DNA from 4 places in the Pseudoalteromonas sp. CO325X genome. Region 1 is predicted to be linked to each of the others. Evidence: predicted binding sites of a transcription regulator. Region 1 holds the regulator's gene; each other region holds the start of a gene.
What was found. Region 1 encodes sigma-54, which starts transcription at its own class of promoters, with help from an activator protein. Its sites were predicted from a motif close to GTTGGCACGNNNNTNGNNT; they were not measured.
Positions count from the first base shown of each region.

Region 2: EXT46_RS00765 (DUF1328 family protein) is a predicted target of sigma-54. The motif match lies at 1,792-1,810, and genes of this name have one in related genera.
Region 3: glnA (glutamate--ammonia ligase) is a predicted target of sigma-54. The motif match lies at 2,118-2,136, and genes of this name have one in related genera.
Region 4: EXT46_RS16280 (DUF3192 domain-containing protein) is a predicted target of sigma-54. The motif match lies at 1,831-1,849, and genes of this name have one in related genera.

Region 1 covers NZ_SGPG01000020.1:119,218-123,434, forward strand. Annotated here, with positions in the region: gene EXT46_RS10490 (HPr family phosphocarrier protein) at 1-212, opposite strand, end outside; gene rapZ (RNase adapter RapZ) at 212-1,057, opposite strand; gene ptsN (PTS IIA-like nitrogen regulatory protein PtsN) at 1,124-1,570, opposite strand; gene hpf (ribosome hibernation promoting factor) at 1,572-1,859, opposite strand; gene EXT46_RS10510 (RNA polymerase factor sigma-54) at 1,885-3,381, opposite strand; gene lptB (LPS export ABC transporter ATP-binding protein) at 3,406-4,131, opposite strand; gene lptA (lipopolysaccharide transport periplasmic protein LptA) at 4,131-4,217, opposite strand, start outside.
Region 2 covers NZ_SGPG01000001.1:156,226-160,442, reverse strand. Annotated here, with positions in the region: gene EXT46_RS00775 (S41 family peptidase) at 1-757, shown strand, start outside; gene EXT46_RS00770 (divergent polysaccharide deacetylase family protein) at 822-1,586, shown strand; gene EXT46_RS00765 (DUF1328 family protein) at 1,848-2,021, shown strand; gene EXT46_RS00760 (hypothetical protein) at 2,131-2,328, shown strand; gene tkt (transketolase) at 2,392-4,217, opposite strand, start outside.
Region 3 covers NZ_SGPG01000026.1:16,264-20,480, forward strand. Annotated here, with positions in the region: gene EXT46_RS14135 (DUF4124 domain-containing protein) at 1-489, opposite strand, end outside; gene glnA (glutamate--ammonia ligase) at 655-2,061, opposite strand; gene typA (translational GTPase TypA) at 2,504-4,217, shown strand, end outside.
Region 4 covers NZ_SGPG01000032.1:159,659-163,875, forward strand. Annotated here, with positions in the region: gene EXT46_RS16265 (SO_0444 family Cu/Zn efflux transporter) at 1-246, opposite strand, end outside; gene zntR (Zn(2+)-responsive transcriptional regulator) at 230-643, opposite strand; gene EXT46_RS16275 (D-2-hydroxyacid dehydrogenase) at 807-1,751, shown strand; gene EXT46_RS16280 (DUF3192 domain-containing protein) at 1,891-2,268, shown strand; gene EXT46_RS16285 (diguanylate cyclase) at 2,299-3,201, opposite strand; gene EXT46_RS16290 (PhoH family protein) at 3,371-4,217, opposite strand, start outside.

The DNA.
Region 1 (4,217 bases):
GCATCAGGGCCTTCACACTGCACGCGCACTTCCTTACCTTTGCCGCTCTCAAGGAGCAGTAAAGCCAAGACACTGTCGGCCTGTGCGCTCTTATCACCTTGATATAGCGTTATTTGGGCATCAAAATTCATCGCCAGTTGCGCCAATTGTGAGGCTGCACGAGCATGTAGGCCTAACTTATTTTGAATAATAAAAGTACCTTCAACCATCACTATTTTTCCTGCTCTCGATGGCGAATTTTCACGTTCGGATAGGTATCTAAAAAGCGCTCTCCCAAGGTTTGGGCAAGGTACACTGAGCGGTGTTGACCTCCAGTACAGCCAATAGCAATGGTCAAATAACTACGGTTATTACGCTCTAAGTGCGGTAACCAAGTTTGTACAAAAGTTTGGATCTGCCAAGTGAACTTTTGCACAATTGAGTGGCTGGCTAAATAGTCTTGAACGGGTTGGTCTAACCCTGTGAGCGCCTTTAGTTCAGGTTCCCAGTGGGGGTTGGGGAGAAACCGCACATCAAACACATAATCAGCATTCTTTGGAATGCCATGTTTAAACCCAAAAGACTCAAAAGTGATCAGTAATTGCTTGTCTTTTTTACCCAGCACTTTTTCACGGATCATCTCCGCCAACTGGTGAACGCTGAGCTCAGTTGTATCAATAATAAAGTCGGCGTGGGAGATGAGTACATCAAGAAGCTGCTTCTCTTCACGAATAGCGACATCCAACGTCATATTTTGCATTGATAAGGGGTGTAGCCGACGAGTTTCAGAGAAACGCTTAATCAACGTTTGTTCGTCACTATCAAGGTAAAATAGCGAAGGCTTAGCAAACTCAGGCAGATAAGCGAGAATGTCGTTAAATTCATGCTGCTCTTTGGGCAAATTGCGCACGTCGATACTGACGGCAATTTTGTCATAATTTGCCGAAACACTGCGCACCAAAGAGGGGAGTAAAATAACCGGGATGTTATCTACGCAATAGTACCCAAGGTCTTCGAGCACCCGTAACGCGACTGATTTTCCAGAACCCGAGCGACCACTGACAATGATAAGTTCCATCCGACAACTCCTTGTTTTACCCCAAGACGCACATTTAAACGACACCATGAATCAATACGGCGCGCATTAGTCGGCGATCAATTGATAAAGCTCTTGATCGCTGCTGGCTGAGCGCAGTTGTTTACACAGTTGTTTGTCTTTTAGTTTATCAGCAATTGTCGCTAAGGTCTTCAGGTGTTGTTCAGTCTCATTGGCCGGCACTAAAAGTGCGACAAAGATATCCACCGGAAGGTTATCAATGGCATCAAAGTTAATGGCTTCGCGATTAGTTACAACAATGGCAATGGTACTGTCGATACCATCGAGACGGCCGTGCGGAATAGCAACGCCTTTACCTATACCGGTACTGCCCAGCTTTTCGCGGGTCAGCAAAGCATCAAGTACCGATTGCTCGCTGAGGTGAGGGCTGTGCTGATGTGCCACCTGAGAGAGGTACTCCAGCATTCTTTTTTTGCTATTAAAAAGGACCGCAGCTTTGCTGCAGTCCTTGCTAAAGAGTGAATCTAGGTTCATGTTAGTGACGAGATAATTTCTCTTTATGTTTAATCACTTGACGGTCGAGCTTATCAATTAAGCCGTCGATCGCCGCATACATATCCTGGTGCTCTGCGGTTGCGAACAGTTCACCACCGTTAACGTGAAGAGTAGCTTCTGCTTTTTGTGTTAGTTTTTCAATATCAAGAATGACATGCACATTATTTATATGGTCAAAGTGACGCTCTAATTTTGCAAATTTGCTATTCACATAGTTGCGAAGAGAATCAGTGATTTCTACGTGACGACCGGTAAGATTTAATTGCATAAGCATTTTCCTTCTTGTCTAACGTCTATATCAAACTTTTACGCTGATTTGACGGTGGAATGGCTAGCGATTCACGATATTTAGCTATCGTGCGCCGAGCCACTTTAATTCCTTGCTCGGCTAGTACGTCGGCAATCTTGCTATCACTCAACGGCTTAGCAGGATTCTCCGCAGCTACTAGCTTTTTGATCAATGCTCGAATCGCTGTGGACGAGCATTCACCTCCGTTTTCGGTTGTAACATGGCTGGAGAAAAAGTACTTCAGCTCAAAAATACCCCGTGGTGTATGCATATACTTTTGGGTGGTCACACGGGAAATCGTTGACTCATGCATTTCCACCATTTCGGCAACGTCATTAAGCACCATTGGCTTCATTGCCTCTTCACCATGTTCAAAGAATGCCTGTTGTTGTTGAACAATGCAATTAGTTACTTTAAGTAGCGTATCATTGCGTTGCTCCAAGCTCTTTATAAACCATTTCGCTTCTTGTAAATGCGAGCGAATAAATTGACTATCACTTTGCGACTTACAGCTTCGCGACATTGATGCATAGTGATCGTTAACGCGGATCTTAGGCATACTATCTGGGTTTAATTCAACCACCCAGCGGCCTTTAACTTTCTTCACCGATACATCTGGAATCACATACTCTGACTGCTCTCGCACAATCGTGGCTGCAGGAGTTGGATTTAAACTGTGTATCAGTGTCATCACCTCTTTTAACTGCGCTTCTTTAAGCTTAGTCTTTTTCATCAAGGTGCGATAGTCACGACTACCAAGCAAATCAATATAGTTACAAATTACCTCTTTGGTCTCTTCAAGCCAAGGAGTTTGTGGGTCAAATTGCTTGAGCTGGATCAACAAGCACTCTTGTAAAGAACGCGCACCAATTCCTACTGGATCAAAGAGTTGGATACGCTTAAGGACGGCTTCAATTTCATCGAGCTCGATACCATCGTCTTGTTCGTCATGGTTCAAGCTTTCCAGCAGATCTTCACAACTGACCGTTAAAATGCCGTTGTCATTGATGGCTTCAATGATGGCTGTGGCGATGGCCTCGTCGGTGGCACTAAAAGGTGTTAATTGCAGCTGCCACATCAAATAATCGTGCAGCGACTCGGTGGTTTCGCCTTGATAGATAGACTCATCTTCTGGCATAGGCCCAGAGGAGGCAACGGGAGCCGCACTAATATACTCATCCCAAGACACATCCATGGGCAAGTCCTCACTGATGGACTCGTTGTTCATGGCATCAGCACTTTCAACTTCATCTTTGCTGGCACTGGCCGTCTCGGCGATGTCGTTATTTTGGCTGTCGGACGTCGACTCTTTTTGCTCTTGGTTGTCGTTATTGTCGGCGTAATTGTCTTCTTCAACTTCAAGTAATGGGTTGGCGTCCAACGCCTCTTGAATTTCTTGTTGGAGATCCAAAGTACTGAGCTGCAACAGGCGAATCGCTTGCTGCAATTGTGGGGTCATTGTTAATTGCTGGCCTAGGCGCAGCTGTAATGATTGCCTCATGTATCTCTAACAATCCTTTAATCGTTATAATCTAAACTGCTCACCCAAATAGACGTCGCGAACCGTTTGATCGGCAAGAACTTGCTCTGGAGTGCCGGAAGCAATGAGCTCGCCATGGGAAACAATGTATGCGGTTTCACATACGTCTAGGGTCTCTCGCACATTGTGGTCGGTGATTAATACACCAATGCCACGATTGCGCAGATGCTCTATGATTTTCTTTATATCTAACACTGAAATAGGGTCGACACCAGCAAAAGGTTCATCCAACAAGATAAACTTGGGGTTTGCCGCCAATGCTCGCGCTATTTCTACCCGGCGACGTTCGCCACCAGATAACGCCATTCCTTGTGAGTCTCGAATGTGCTGTATATTGAACTCATCAAGCAGGCCCTCAAGCTCGCTTTCACGCTCGGCTTTGCTTAAGCCCTTGCGGGTTTCTAGGATGGCCATCAAATTTTGAAAAACTGTCAGCTTTCGAAAAATAGATGACTCTTGCGGTAAATAACCAATACCTAAGCGCGCACGAGAATGCATCGGCATCAAGGTGATATCCTCATCATCAATACTGATGGTGCCTTTATCACTGGGTACCAAGCCGACTATCATGTAAAAAGTAGTTGTCTTACCGGCTCCATTAGGGCCGAGCAAGCCGACGATACTACCCGCTTGCACCTCTAAGCCAACACTTTTGACGACCTCCCGGCCTTTATAGCTTTTCGCTAGTTTTTGTGCTTTAAGAGTCGCCATTATTGCTCTTTCTCCGGCGTATCGTCACTTTGTGGTGTTAATGTTGTGCGCACTCGTGTGCTGGAGTTTTCATCTTTTTCAGCGGT
Region 2 (4,217 bases), on a different contig from region 1:
TCGTGAAGATGGGCAAGTGCATTTAGCCGTTGCTCGCGCAGGCCACTCACAACGCCTCGACTTTCAGCTTACCCGTCAGCCTATCCACATTGAAAGCGTCGCCAGTGAGCTCAAGGCCAATGGCATGGGCTACTTACGTATTAATAGCTTCAATAATCATAGTTTTCATGATGTCGCGCGTCACATCACCATGATGCAAAACGCCAACGGCGCCACACTCAACGGTTTGCTCATTGACCTGCGTGATAACCCAGGCGGTACCCTCGACAGTGCCATTGCCATTGCCGATTTATTTTTGTCTCAAGGTGTTATTGTCTCCACTCGAGGTCGCTTTGTGGAGGCTAATCAACGCTTTGAAGCAAAAGCTGGGGACATAATTCAAGGCGCCCCCATGGTCGTGCTGATCAATGAGGGCTCAGCTTCCGCTGCAGAAATTGTTGCCGGCGCGCTCAAGGATAATGACCGGGCAACCGTGGTAGGGACTCGCTCCTATGGTAAAGGGTCGGTGCAGTCATTGATCCCCTTAGGCGATGGCCGCAGTGCTTTGAAGCTGACCACAGCGAAGTACTATACCCCGTCTGGCGTGTCCATCGAGGGGACTGGCATCGTACCTGATGTGCCGATATTGCAACCTGCCCTTTCGCAATCAAATAAAGAGGTTATAATCAGCTTAGCTGAGGGGCAAAGTGCGCATAAAAACTTAACCGCACTGCTTGATAAACAATTACTAAAAGCTCAGCAACTATTAGAACAATAAAAACGCAGGCTCGGCTTTAAGCACGGGCCTGCACACTAATCATCAACAAAGATAAAAACACATTGTGCGCTTTTTAATATGGACTACGTTGTGTGTGCTGGTGCTCTTATCACCAGTACATGCGAAGCAAATCGCTATTGTCATTGATGACATAGGCTATCATCGTAATGACATGGCTGCCTTGCACTTGCCTGGCGCTGTAACTTACTCGGTGCTCCCTTTTACTCCTTACGCCACTCACTTTGCTCAACAGGCAGGGGCCTTAGATAAAGAGGTGCTTTTGCATGCCCCCATGCAAGCTATAAACGGTAAAGCGTTAGGGCCAGGGGGGCTGACAATGGATATGTCAAAAGAAGCTTTCCAACACGAGCTACGCAAGGCATTAGCCAGCCTACCCAATGCGCGCGGCGTCAATAATCACATGGGCTCGCTGCTAACACAGCAAAATGCGCCGATGAGCTGGACTATGGAAGTGCTAAAAGAGCAGGATTTGTTTTTTCTCGACAGTAAAACAACTCCCAATTCAAAAGCGCAAACAATTGCAGGGCTATACGGTGTCAGCAATATTGCTCGCCATGTTTTTCTCGATAATATCACCACCGAGCAGCAACTACGTTATCGTTTTGAGCAGCTAAAGACTCTCGCCGATAAGTATGACTACGCAGTTGCAATTGCTCACCCCTACCCCGAAACGTTTGCGTTTTTGCAACAGGCATTGCAAGAGCTCGAGGGCGAAGGTTTCCAACTTGTGCCTTTATCTCAGCTAGTGCAGCAGCGCACAATTCGACTTGCTCAGGCCGATAAAAAAAGTGTAACCGAGGAAGAGTAGAACCCTCTAAAACAATCATAGGTGGCATGGCTGCTGATGACTGGGCTCTGGTGCCGACAAACCACCTCCTCCGTATTCAGCACCTGCCCAAGTGCTTGTTCTATGAACATAAAATTAATCTGTATCTTTTACACAAACAGTGAAAGCTTTTCTTTTCCCTTAGTCCACAAAAAACAACAAATCCATTAAAATCAACACTTTAAAAGTTGGCATGGACTTAGCAACGTATATTCCGAAACGCAAATCTATGGAGGGTACATTATGTTAGGTTGGTCAATTGCATTTTTAGTTATCGCTTTGGTCGCAGCACTTTTAGGTTTCGGTGGCATTGCTGGCGCAGCCGCTGGCATCGCTAAAATTATTTTCTTTGTGTTCTTGGTACTGCTGGTTATCTCCCTTGTTGCTGGCGCCATTCGTGGTAAAGCGCCAAGGTAGTTATTAATTTTACAGCACAAGCGGTCACAGGCGGGATGAAACCCGCGACCGCAACCAAAACACGTTTTTTGAATCCAGATTTAAAGAGTTAATATTCAAGGAGAGTTCTATGTTTAATCATTCAGCAACAAAAGCATTTATCGCTACATTATTTGCCGCAGTATTCGCTATGGGCTGTGAAGACAGTGGCGGTGCCGAAGAGGCAGGTGAAAAGATTGATGAGGCGATCACAGACACTCAAAACGCGGTCGAAGACGCGTGTGAGAATGTTAAAGAAAACGCCGGTGCAGAAGAAACAAACTGCTAATACAGGCTTATCTTCAAACAAAAAACCCGCGAAGTTCGCGGGTTTTTTTACGTCTCTAATTATTTAAAACTGACTGTTGGCCGCTGCAACCACATTGTCTACGGTGAAGCCAAAGTGCTTAAACAATTCGCCCGCTGGCGCTGATTCACCAAAGCTAGTCATGCCGATAACTTTGCCATTCAAACCAACATACTTGTACCAGAAGTCGGCAATGCCTGCCTCTACGGCGACACGGCGAGTCACACTGCTGGGTAGGACACTTTCTTTGTACTGTGCGTCTTGTTGATCGAACAAGTCCGTTGATGGCATAGACACCACGCGTACCTGACGACCTTGAGCGCGAAGCTCAGAAGCTGCGTCCATAGCAAGTTGTACTTCCGAGCCTGTGGCAATCAGGATAACTTCTGGTTCGCCATCACAGGTTAATACATACCCACCTTTTTTCACATCAGCAAGTTGCTGCGCATCGCGTGCTTGCTGAGCAAGACCTTGACGCGTAAAGACCAGCGACGTTGGTCCGTCTTTGCGCTCTATCGCTTGCTGCCACGCAATGGCTGACTCAACTTGGTCACATGGGCGCCAATTAACTAGATTCGGCGTGTAACGCAGGCTCGCCATCTGTTCAACCGGCTGGTGAGTCGGTCCATCTTCACCCAAACCGATGGAATCGTGGGTGTAAACGAAAATGCTAGGCGTCTTCATGAGTGCAGCCATGCGCACCGCATTACGCGCATACTCCATAAACATTAAAAAGGTTGCGCCGTAAGGAATGAAACCTTTGTGCAAGGCAATACCATTCATAATGGCGGACATGCCAAATTCACGCACCCCATAGAAAATATAGTTACCTGACGCGTCGTCTTTACTAAGGCCTTTTGAACCACTCCAAATCGTTAAGTTCGACCCTGCCAAGTCGGCTGAGCCGCCCATAAACTCAGGTAGCATTGGGCCAAAGGTATTTAAGGCATTTTGCGATGCCTTACGTGTTGCAGGGCTATCAGGGTTTGCTTGTAACTGCTCAATATAGGCTTGTGACTTCTCGGCCCAATCAGCAGGCATTTCACCATTTTGGCGACGTTCAAACTCCGCAGCAAGCTCAGGGTATGCCGCCTTGTATGCCGCAAACTTATCCTGCCAACTCTGCTCTGCTTGCGTGCCCTTCTCTTTAGCATCCCACTGTTGATAGATATCATCAGGAATCGCAAAGGCGTCATGAGACCAACCCAAGAACTCGCGCGCAGCTTTAATTTCATCATCACCCAACGGCGCACCGTGGCAATCGTGGCTTCCTGATTTATTCGGAGAGCCGTAACCAATCACTGTTTTACAACAGATAAGCGTTGGCTTGTCACCTTGGGCGCGGCCTTCATCAATAGCAGCGCGAATAGCCTCGCTATCGTGACCATCAACATTACGCACCACGTGCCAGCCGTAAGACTCAAAACGCGCGGGAGTGTCGTCACTAAACCAGCCTTCAACCTCACCATCAATAGAAATACCATTGTCGTCCCAAAACGCAATCAACTTACCAAGGCCTAGAGTTCCTGCAAGCGAACACGCCTCGTGAGAAATTCCTTCCATCAAGCAGCCGTCGCCCATAAAAGCGTAAGTGTAGTGATCAACAATTTCATGGTCAGCGCGATTAAATTGAGCAGCAAGGGCTTTCTCCGCGATTGCCATGCCTACCGCATTGGTGATCCCCTGTCCAAGTGGGCCCGTAGTGGTCTCAATACCCGGAGCATAACCGTATTCAGGGTGGCCCGGAGTTTTTGAATGAAGCTGACGGAAGTTTTTAATTTCCTCAATAGGAAGATCATAGCCGCTTAAGTGTAAAAGCGAATAAATCAGCATTGAACCGTGGCCATTTGAGAGAATAAATCGGTCACGGT
Region 3 (4,217 bases), on a different contig from region 1:
AGGTTCAGAAGTGGCCAGCTGTTTACCATTGCCATCCACTAGGCGCAACCGTACTTGATGCGCCCCTCTATCAACATTACGCATCACAAACACCGTTGATGATTGTGGTTTATCGTAAGGCTTTCCATCGAGCATAAGTTGCACGCGGTGGCCTTGCATAAAGCGCGGTGATACTTGGCCTGTAACATGTACAGAGCCTGTGTTATCACGAATTGTTTCTTCTTGATTTGGAGTGGTAATAGCGACGGAGAAATTAACTCCTTGGTCAGCGCTATTATCTTGCTCAAGAATTTGCGTGTCAGTTGAGGGCATACTCATCGCTGGGGAGTTTAACTTTACCTTCTCAGCTCCTTTTCTTGGAGAGTCAGAAAAAACTAATACACCATTCTCATCCTTCCATACATAGATGCTTTTATTGGTTGCGTTGGCGTTAAAGGCACTCAAACCCAGAACCATGAAAACGCATAAGATAGACCACTTCGTTGTCACGCTACTTCCTATTTTACGTTTATTATTCTTATAGTTAGCCGAAAATTAACCAATTACTTGGTTAAACCCTAACTTTAGTCTATTTACAACTTTTTTACCATAAAAAAAGCCTGCTAAGCAGGCTTTGAGAACACACATGATATAACTAAGTGGTAGTTATGCGGTTTACACGCTGTAGTACATTTCAAATTCTACAGGGTGTGTAGTCATGTTGAGCTTTTCTACTTCAGCTGATTTCAAGCCGATGTATGCATCAATAAGGTCGTCAGTGAATACGCCGCCTTGCGTCAAGAATTCACGATCCGCATCAAGTGAATCAAGAGCTTCTTGCAATGACGCTGCCACTGTTGGAATCTCTGCTGCCTCTTCTGCAGGTAAGTCATATAGATCTTTATCCATGGCGTCGCCAGGGTGGATCTTGTTCTTAATGCCGTCAAGACCCGCCATTAGCATCGCTGAGAAGGCAAGGTATGGGTTCGCCGTAGGGTCAGGGAAGCGTACCTCAATACGGCGAGCTTTCTCTGATGGAACCACAGGGATACGAATAGACGCTGAGCGGTTACGTGCTGAATAAGCAAGCATAACAGGTGCTTCGAAACCCGGAACAAGGCGCTTGTATGAGTTTGTCGAAGCGTTGGCAAAGGCGTTAATAGCTTTGGCGTGCTTGATGATACCACCAATGTAGTAAAGCGCTTCTTCTGATAGGCCACCATACTTGTCGCCTGCAAAGATGTTTTTACCATCTTTACCTAGAGATTGGTGACAATGCATGCCTGAACCGTTGTCGCCAACCACAGGCTTAGGCATGAAAGTAGCGGTTTTACCATATAGATGCGCCATGTTGTGAATAACATACTTCATCTCTTGAATTTCGTCCGCTTTCAAAACCATGGTGTTAAAGCGGGTGGCGATTTCGTTTTGGCCAGCTGTTGCTACTTCGTGGTGATGAGCTTCAACGACTTGGCCGAGTTCTTCAAGCACCATGCAAGTGGCACTACGCCAATCTTGTGATGAGTCCACTGGAGCAACAGGGAAGTAACCACCTTTGACGCCAGGACGGTGACCGGTGTTACCGCCTTCGTAATCTTTATCTGAGTTCCAGCATGCTTCTTCAGCGTCGATTTTATACATTGACCCAGACATATCTGTTTTGTACTTAACATCGTCAAAAAGGAAGAATTCTGGTTCAGGGCCAAACAGAATCGTATCGGCAATACCTGTTGAGCGCATATATTCTTCAGCACGCTTAGCCACAGAGCGAGGGTCGCGCTCATAGCCTTGAAGAGTTGAAGGTTCAACAACGTCACAACGTACGATAAGTGTGGTTTCTTCGGCGAACGGATCAAGCTTAGCGCTTTCAGCATCTGGCATCAGCACCATGTCTGACTCGTTAATGCCTTTCCAGCCTGCAATTGAAGAGCCGTCAAACATTTTACCGTCTTCAAAGAAATCTTCATCAGCCTGGTGATGAGGAATAGAGACATGCTGCTCTTTACCTTTGGTGTCGGTGAAACGAAGGTCAACGAATTTTACGTCGTGCTCTTTAATAAAATCTAATACCGATTGTGACATGTGTCCTCCAACTATGGATTATTATTTGCTGCAATTTACTGCATTTGTGCATGGGTAAGCTTAAACCATGCCAAAAGTATAAGTATCTGTTTAGTAGGGGGTTACTTTCTATTTGGTAATCTCAAACTTATTTTTTGCACCAATAGGGTGCGAACTTGCTACATTGTAGTGCAAATTTTTCAGGCTGCATTGTCATGTATCAAGGGATGACTCAAATAAGGCAGTGAGCGCACTAAAAAACACTGATAACACAGTCTCGGTGTCATTTTTATGTCAAGCGACTAGGCTATGTTAGGCACGGAAGTAAATTAATTAGCTGGATAAACTTTCATCTAGTGGCGTTATAAGGGATAATACGCGACCTTTTAAACTCGACACAGGTGGCCCGCGCCGCTGGGTGTGGATCATTTAGGAAATATGGGGTTAGCCTCTAAGTAAATATATGAGCATCGAAAAGTTAAGAAATATCGCGATTATCGCACACGTTGACCATGGTAAAACGACTTTGGTTGATAAATTGCTTGAGCAATCGGGCACACTACAAACCCGTGGTGGCAACGAAGAGCGAGTGATGGACTCGAACGATCTTGAAAAAGAACGTGGTATTACCATCCTAGCTAAAAACACGGCAATCAACTGGAAAGACTACCATATCAATATCGTCGATACCCCTGGGCACGCCGACTTTGGTGGCGAGGTAGAGCGCGTACTTTCGATGGCTGACTCCGTACTATTACTTGTTGACGCACAAGAAGGGCCAATGCCGCAGACGCGCTTTGTAACGCAAAAAGCGTTCGCGCAAGGGCTGAAGCCAATCGTTGTTATTAACAAGGTTGATAAGCCGGGTGCACGCCCTGATTGGGTTATGGACCAAGTATTTGACTTGTTCGATAACTTAGGTGCAACCGACGAACAGTTAGACTTTAAAGTTATTTATGCATCAGCGATTAATGGTTGGGCAACGCTCGACTTAGATGAGCCTTCTGACAACATGGAACCAATGTTTGAAGCCATTGTTAAAGAAGTTGAAGCACCAGATGCGGATCCTGAGGGGCCGCTACAGATGCAAATTTCACAGCTTGACTACAACTCGTACGTTGGCGTTATCGGCGTAGGCCGTATTAAGCGTGGTACTGTGAAAGTAAATCAGCAGGTTACTATTGTCGGTGCTGATGGCAGTAAACGTAACGGCAAAGTGGGCCAAGTGCTTACTTACCTAGGTCTTGACCGTCATGATGCGACAGAGGCAACTGCCGGCGACATCATCGCGGTGAGTGGCCTGGGCGAGTTGAAAATCTCTGATACCATCTGTGATGTCAACACGGTTGAAGCGTTACCAGCACTGAGTGTTGATGAGCCTACTGTTACCATGACGTTCTCTGTAAACACCTCACCTTTTGCTGGCCAAGAAGGTAAATACGTCACCTCACGTAATATCCTTGAACGTTTGCAAGCCGAGCTAGTTCACAATGTGGCGTTACGCGTAGAAGAGACCGATAACCCTGATAGCTTCCGTGTATCAGGCCGTGGTGAATTACACTTGGGCGTACTTATCGAAAACATGCGTCGTGAAGGCTATGAACTTGCCGTGTCTCGTCCAGAAGTTATTTTGCGTGAAGTTGATGGTGAAATCCAAGAACCTTACGAAACAGTGACTATCGACTGTGAAGACGAGCACCAAGGCTCTATCATGGAGCAACTGGGTTTACGTAAAGCAGAAATGACTGATATGTCTCCAGATGGTAAAGGCCGTATTCGTATGGACTTTATGATCCCAAGCCGTGGCTTAATTGGCTTCCAGACTGATTTCATGACGTTAACCTCAGGTTCTGGTTTGATGTACCACACGTTTGATCATTACGGCCCACACAAAGGCGGTAAGATCGGCCAACGTATGAACGGTGTATTGATAGCGAATGCCCAAGGTAAGGCGCTGACTAACGCGCTATTTAACCTGCAAGAGCGTGGTAAGCTATTTATCGGCCATGGTGTTGAAGTCTACGAAGGTATGGTTATTGGTATTCACAGCCGTGACAATGACCTTACGGTTAATGCCCTAAAAGGTAAACAGTTAACCAACGTGCGTGCTTCAGGTACTGATGAAGCGCAAACACTTGTGCCACCTATCAAGATGACCCTTGAGCAAGCGCTTGAGT
Region 4 (4,217 bases), on a different contig from region 1:
CGCACTTTTCGAAGCGCCTGCCCGTCTGAGCCCAACGGCTGCAGGGATCACGCCACAAGAACATAATGGCATGGGAGCGCCAATAAAAGCCGCTTTCACAGTTGTCCAAAAGCCTTCTTTACCAAGGTGGCGTTGCAAAAAGTTAGCAGGAAGATATACATTGATGAGCCCAGCTAAAAACAGCCCCAGCATCAGCCAAGGTGCAGATAGCACAAACAATTGCCAAAAATTAGTTAGTAAGTCCATCAACGTCCTCCAATGCGGTCAAAATTGAACAATGCTCTGCCGGTAACTCTGTGCCACAACACTGCTCAGCCAATTGTGAAAGAGAGGCATAAAAGCGTTGCAACTCAGCGATACGCTCTGCCACAAGTGCCTTTTTTCGCAGCGTAAGTTGCTTCACTTCATGGCAGCTATGCTGCTGTTTCTCAAAGTTAATCTTCAATAACTCAGAGATTTCTTGCAAACTAAAGCCGACGTCTTTAGCACGACGAATAAAGTTTAATTGCGCTAAATGGGCGTGCGTATAATCCCGGTATCCTGCTGCAGTGCGATTAGGCGGCTTTAATAGCCCTTGCTGTTCGTAGTAACGAAGCGTATCGGGACTCATGTCCACCTTTTTTGCTAACTCTGAAATTCGCATTAGTTTTTCTCGCAGTTATTTAACTGTCACTGATTGTAGACCTTAGTGTTAACTCCAAGGTCAATATTTTTTTGCGTCCGCTAAGTCACCATGAAAGACTAGTGCTAAACCACCGTATTTTAACGCCTACTTTGTCCAACTGGCGAAACGAGAGAAGAGAGTTATGAACATAGTACTACTTGATGCAAAAACTTTAGGTGACAATAGCTTAGCCCCACTGGAGCAACTCGGAGACTTCCATTCTTACGAGCTAACTGAGCCGCAGTCCGTTGTTACTCGTTGCCAAGATGCCGAGGTTATTATTAGCAACAAAGTAGTGATAAATGCTGAGCATATGCAATCGCTACCCAAGCTTAAATTGATTTGCGTTGCTGCCACCGGCACCAACAATATCGACTTACAAGCCGCTGCCAAGCAAGGCATCACAGTATGTAATGTTGCTGGCTACTCTACCGCCTCAGTGGTGCAACACACCTTCGCCCTACTCAACGCCTTATTAGGTAACATTCATCGCTACATTAATGACTGCCATCACGGTGCGTGGCAACAAAGTGATATGTTTTGTCGCTTGGATTATGCCATTGAGGAGCTTGCCGATAAAACCCTTGCTATCATCGGCTATGGCGAGTTAGGTCAGGCGGTGGCGCGCGTTGCAGAAGCCTTCGCTATGAAGGTCATTGTTGCGGAGCGTAAAGGACAGCCAGTACGAGAAGGACGGGTTAGCTTTGAACAAGCACTGCAAAACGCTGATGTGGTCTCTATTCATAGCCCTTTAACGCCACAGACTCAGCAACTATTTAACGCCGACGCATTCACTTTCATGAAACCAAGTGCAGTGCTCATCAATACAGCTCGTGGCCCTATTATTGATGAACAAGCGCTCGTTGCGGCCCTAGAGCAAGGTGATATAGCCGGTGCGGCGTTAGATGTGCTTACACGTGAACCTGCCACCGCAGATAATCCATTAATTGCATATCAAGGCCATAACTTATTGTTAACGCCACACATTGCTTGGGCCTCTCGCCAAGCCCGCGACCGCCTCATTGAACAATTGGCAAAGAATATTATTGGGTTTGCCAATGGTGAAATCCGCAATCAGGTTAGTTAGATTCACTAAACTATGGGTTTCTAGGCCGAATAGACACCTTAATGATTTCATAACCTAATGATAATAAAGACAAATAAATATTGGCATTAAATTTGTTATCTTACCTAGGTGTTAACAATACTTAATAACGGATATAACAATGAAAAAAACACTTATTGCCGCTTTAGTCGCCCTTCCTTTACTGGGAGGCTGTGTTGTTTCAGTGAATGATGGCGATGCTGATGCTCGTTGGGCTGGCAGTGATTGGCAGCAGCAACAAAAAGACAACCGCACATATATTGCTGACTTGCAGCTAGGTACGGGGTTTGCGCAAGTGAAAAATTCTTTGGGAACGCCAGATTTCAGTGAATCTTTCCGCCATCAACAAGACAACTATCAAGTGTTATTTTACGCCACGCAAAGTAAAAAGTCTGATGGCAAAATCTCAAAGGACGAATGCACCCCTTTGGTTTTTGCTGATGGCGCCTTAGTCAGTGTAGGTGACAGCGCCTACCAAGCGCTTATCAATAAGCTATAAACGTTCAGCCACCCATAGGGGTGGCTTTTCTTATGCGAAAAATACAATGGTGTTGCGCCCTTGTTGCTTCGCTTTATAAAGACCCTTGTCAGCGCGCTCTATAAGCTGTGATTCCGATTGCGCATCACCAAAACCAGGATAGGTGGATACCCCCATACTGATAGTGACATGGTCAGCAACAGGCGAGTCTATATGCGCCACGTTAAGCTCTTCTATAACGCGTTTTAGCTTTTGTGCCAACGCCATGGCTGTCCCCTCTTCACTCCCTGGCAGCACAGCAGCAAATTCTTCACCGCCATAGCGAGCGACGAAGTCACTACCACGTTGACAATTGGCCACCAAGGTTGAAGCCACTTTCTTCAAACACTCATCACCGCGTTGGTGGCCATAGTGATCGTTGTAACGTTTAAAAAAGTCAATATCAATGAGCACCACAGACAACGGCAGCCCAGCGCGGACACTACGCCGCCACTCCCGCGAGAGCTGTTCATCAAAATAGCGGCGATTGGGGATTTCGGTTAAGCCATCGATACTGGCCAGCATCTCTAACAGGTCGTTCTTTTGCTTGATAGTCAGCTGGTTTTTAACGCGCGCGCGCACTATGGCACTACCAAAGGGTTTGGTTATGTAGTCCATGGCTCCGAGCTCAAGGCCTTTAGCTTCATCAACGAGAGAATCATTGGCGGAAATGATAATGACAGGAATAGGCTGGGTGCGCTCATCATGCTTAAGCTTACGCAGCGCTTCGTAACCATCCATACCGGGCATGACTATGTCCAGCAAGATCAGATCAACACTGTTAGTCGCTAACCACTCAAACATGGCCTCAGCACTTTCGACACCAAACACTTTGTGCTTGGGGCTCAGCGTTTTCTCCAAAACCACCCGATTTAACTCGTCATCATCGACAACAAGAATGCGCGCTGGCCTCATTTAATTGTCCCATCTGTCTAAACCGCTCACAAAATCAATGATAAAGTATGATTTTAATCACGTATAATCCGCAATTTAACGTATTTACCCAGTTTAGACATAAATACCTAACAATTCACTGAATATATGGCAGAAATTAGCCACATACACAGTGAATTAGCTTGTATGCTTAGAGGTTTTCTTCAGCAAATGAAGCAAGGCGACTGCGCACCACACCGTTTAGATTTACGGTGGCACTGCCCTCAAAATGCTTAAAGCGCTCAACGATATAGGTCAAACCCGATGTCACTGGGGTCAGATAGTTACTGTCTATTTGCGCCAGATTCCCCGAACAAATCAATTTAGTGCCCGCCCCGCAGCGCGTGATGATCGTTTTCAACTGTGAGGCTGTTAAATTCTGGCTCTCATCAAGCAATACCACGGCATTTTGGATACTACGCCCACGCATGAAGTTCACCGATTTAAACTGAATATTGGCTTTTTCCATAATATAGTTGCGACTGGAAATCGGGTTCTCATCGCCTTTGTGCAACACCTCCAAAGAATCAGTGATCGCTGCCAGCCAAGGCGCCATTTTTTCTTCCTCTGTGCCTGGCAAAAAACCTATAGACTCCGCTATTTCAGGGGTGTTGCGGGTCACAATTAGTTTGTCGTATATACCTTTTTCGATGATCATTTCAAGGGCGGCCGCTAAGGCTAAAATCGTTTTGCCGCACCCTGCCGGGCCTGTGAGTAACACCAGTTCGATATCTGGGTCGAGCAAGGCATCCATGGCCATGCCTTGGTAAATATTTTTTGGTTTAACGCCCCAGGCGCTGCGCGCCAATAGCCGTTCGACTCCTAGGTCTTTTAGGGTTATATGTGCTTCATCATAGCCAACTACACGAGCCGCGAAATGGCCACTGTCATCAAGCAAATATTCATTGGCAAAGACATCAGGTACTAACTCTCTGGCAACGTGATGAAGCGCATCGCGCCCTTGCTGCTCGGTTTCACACTCTCCGACATGCTGCCAG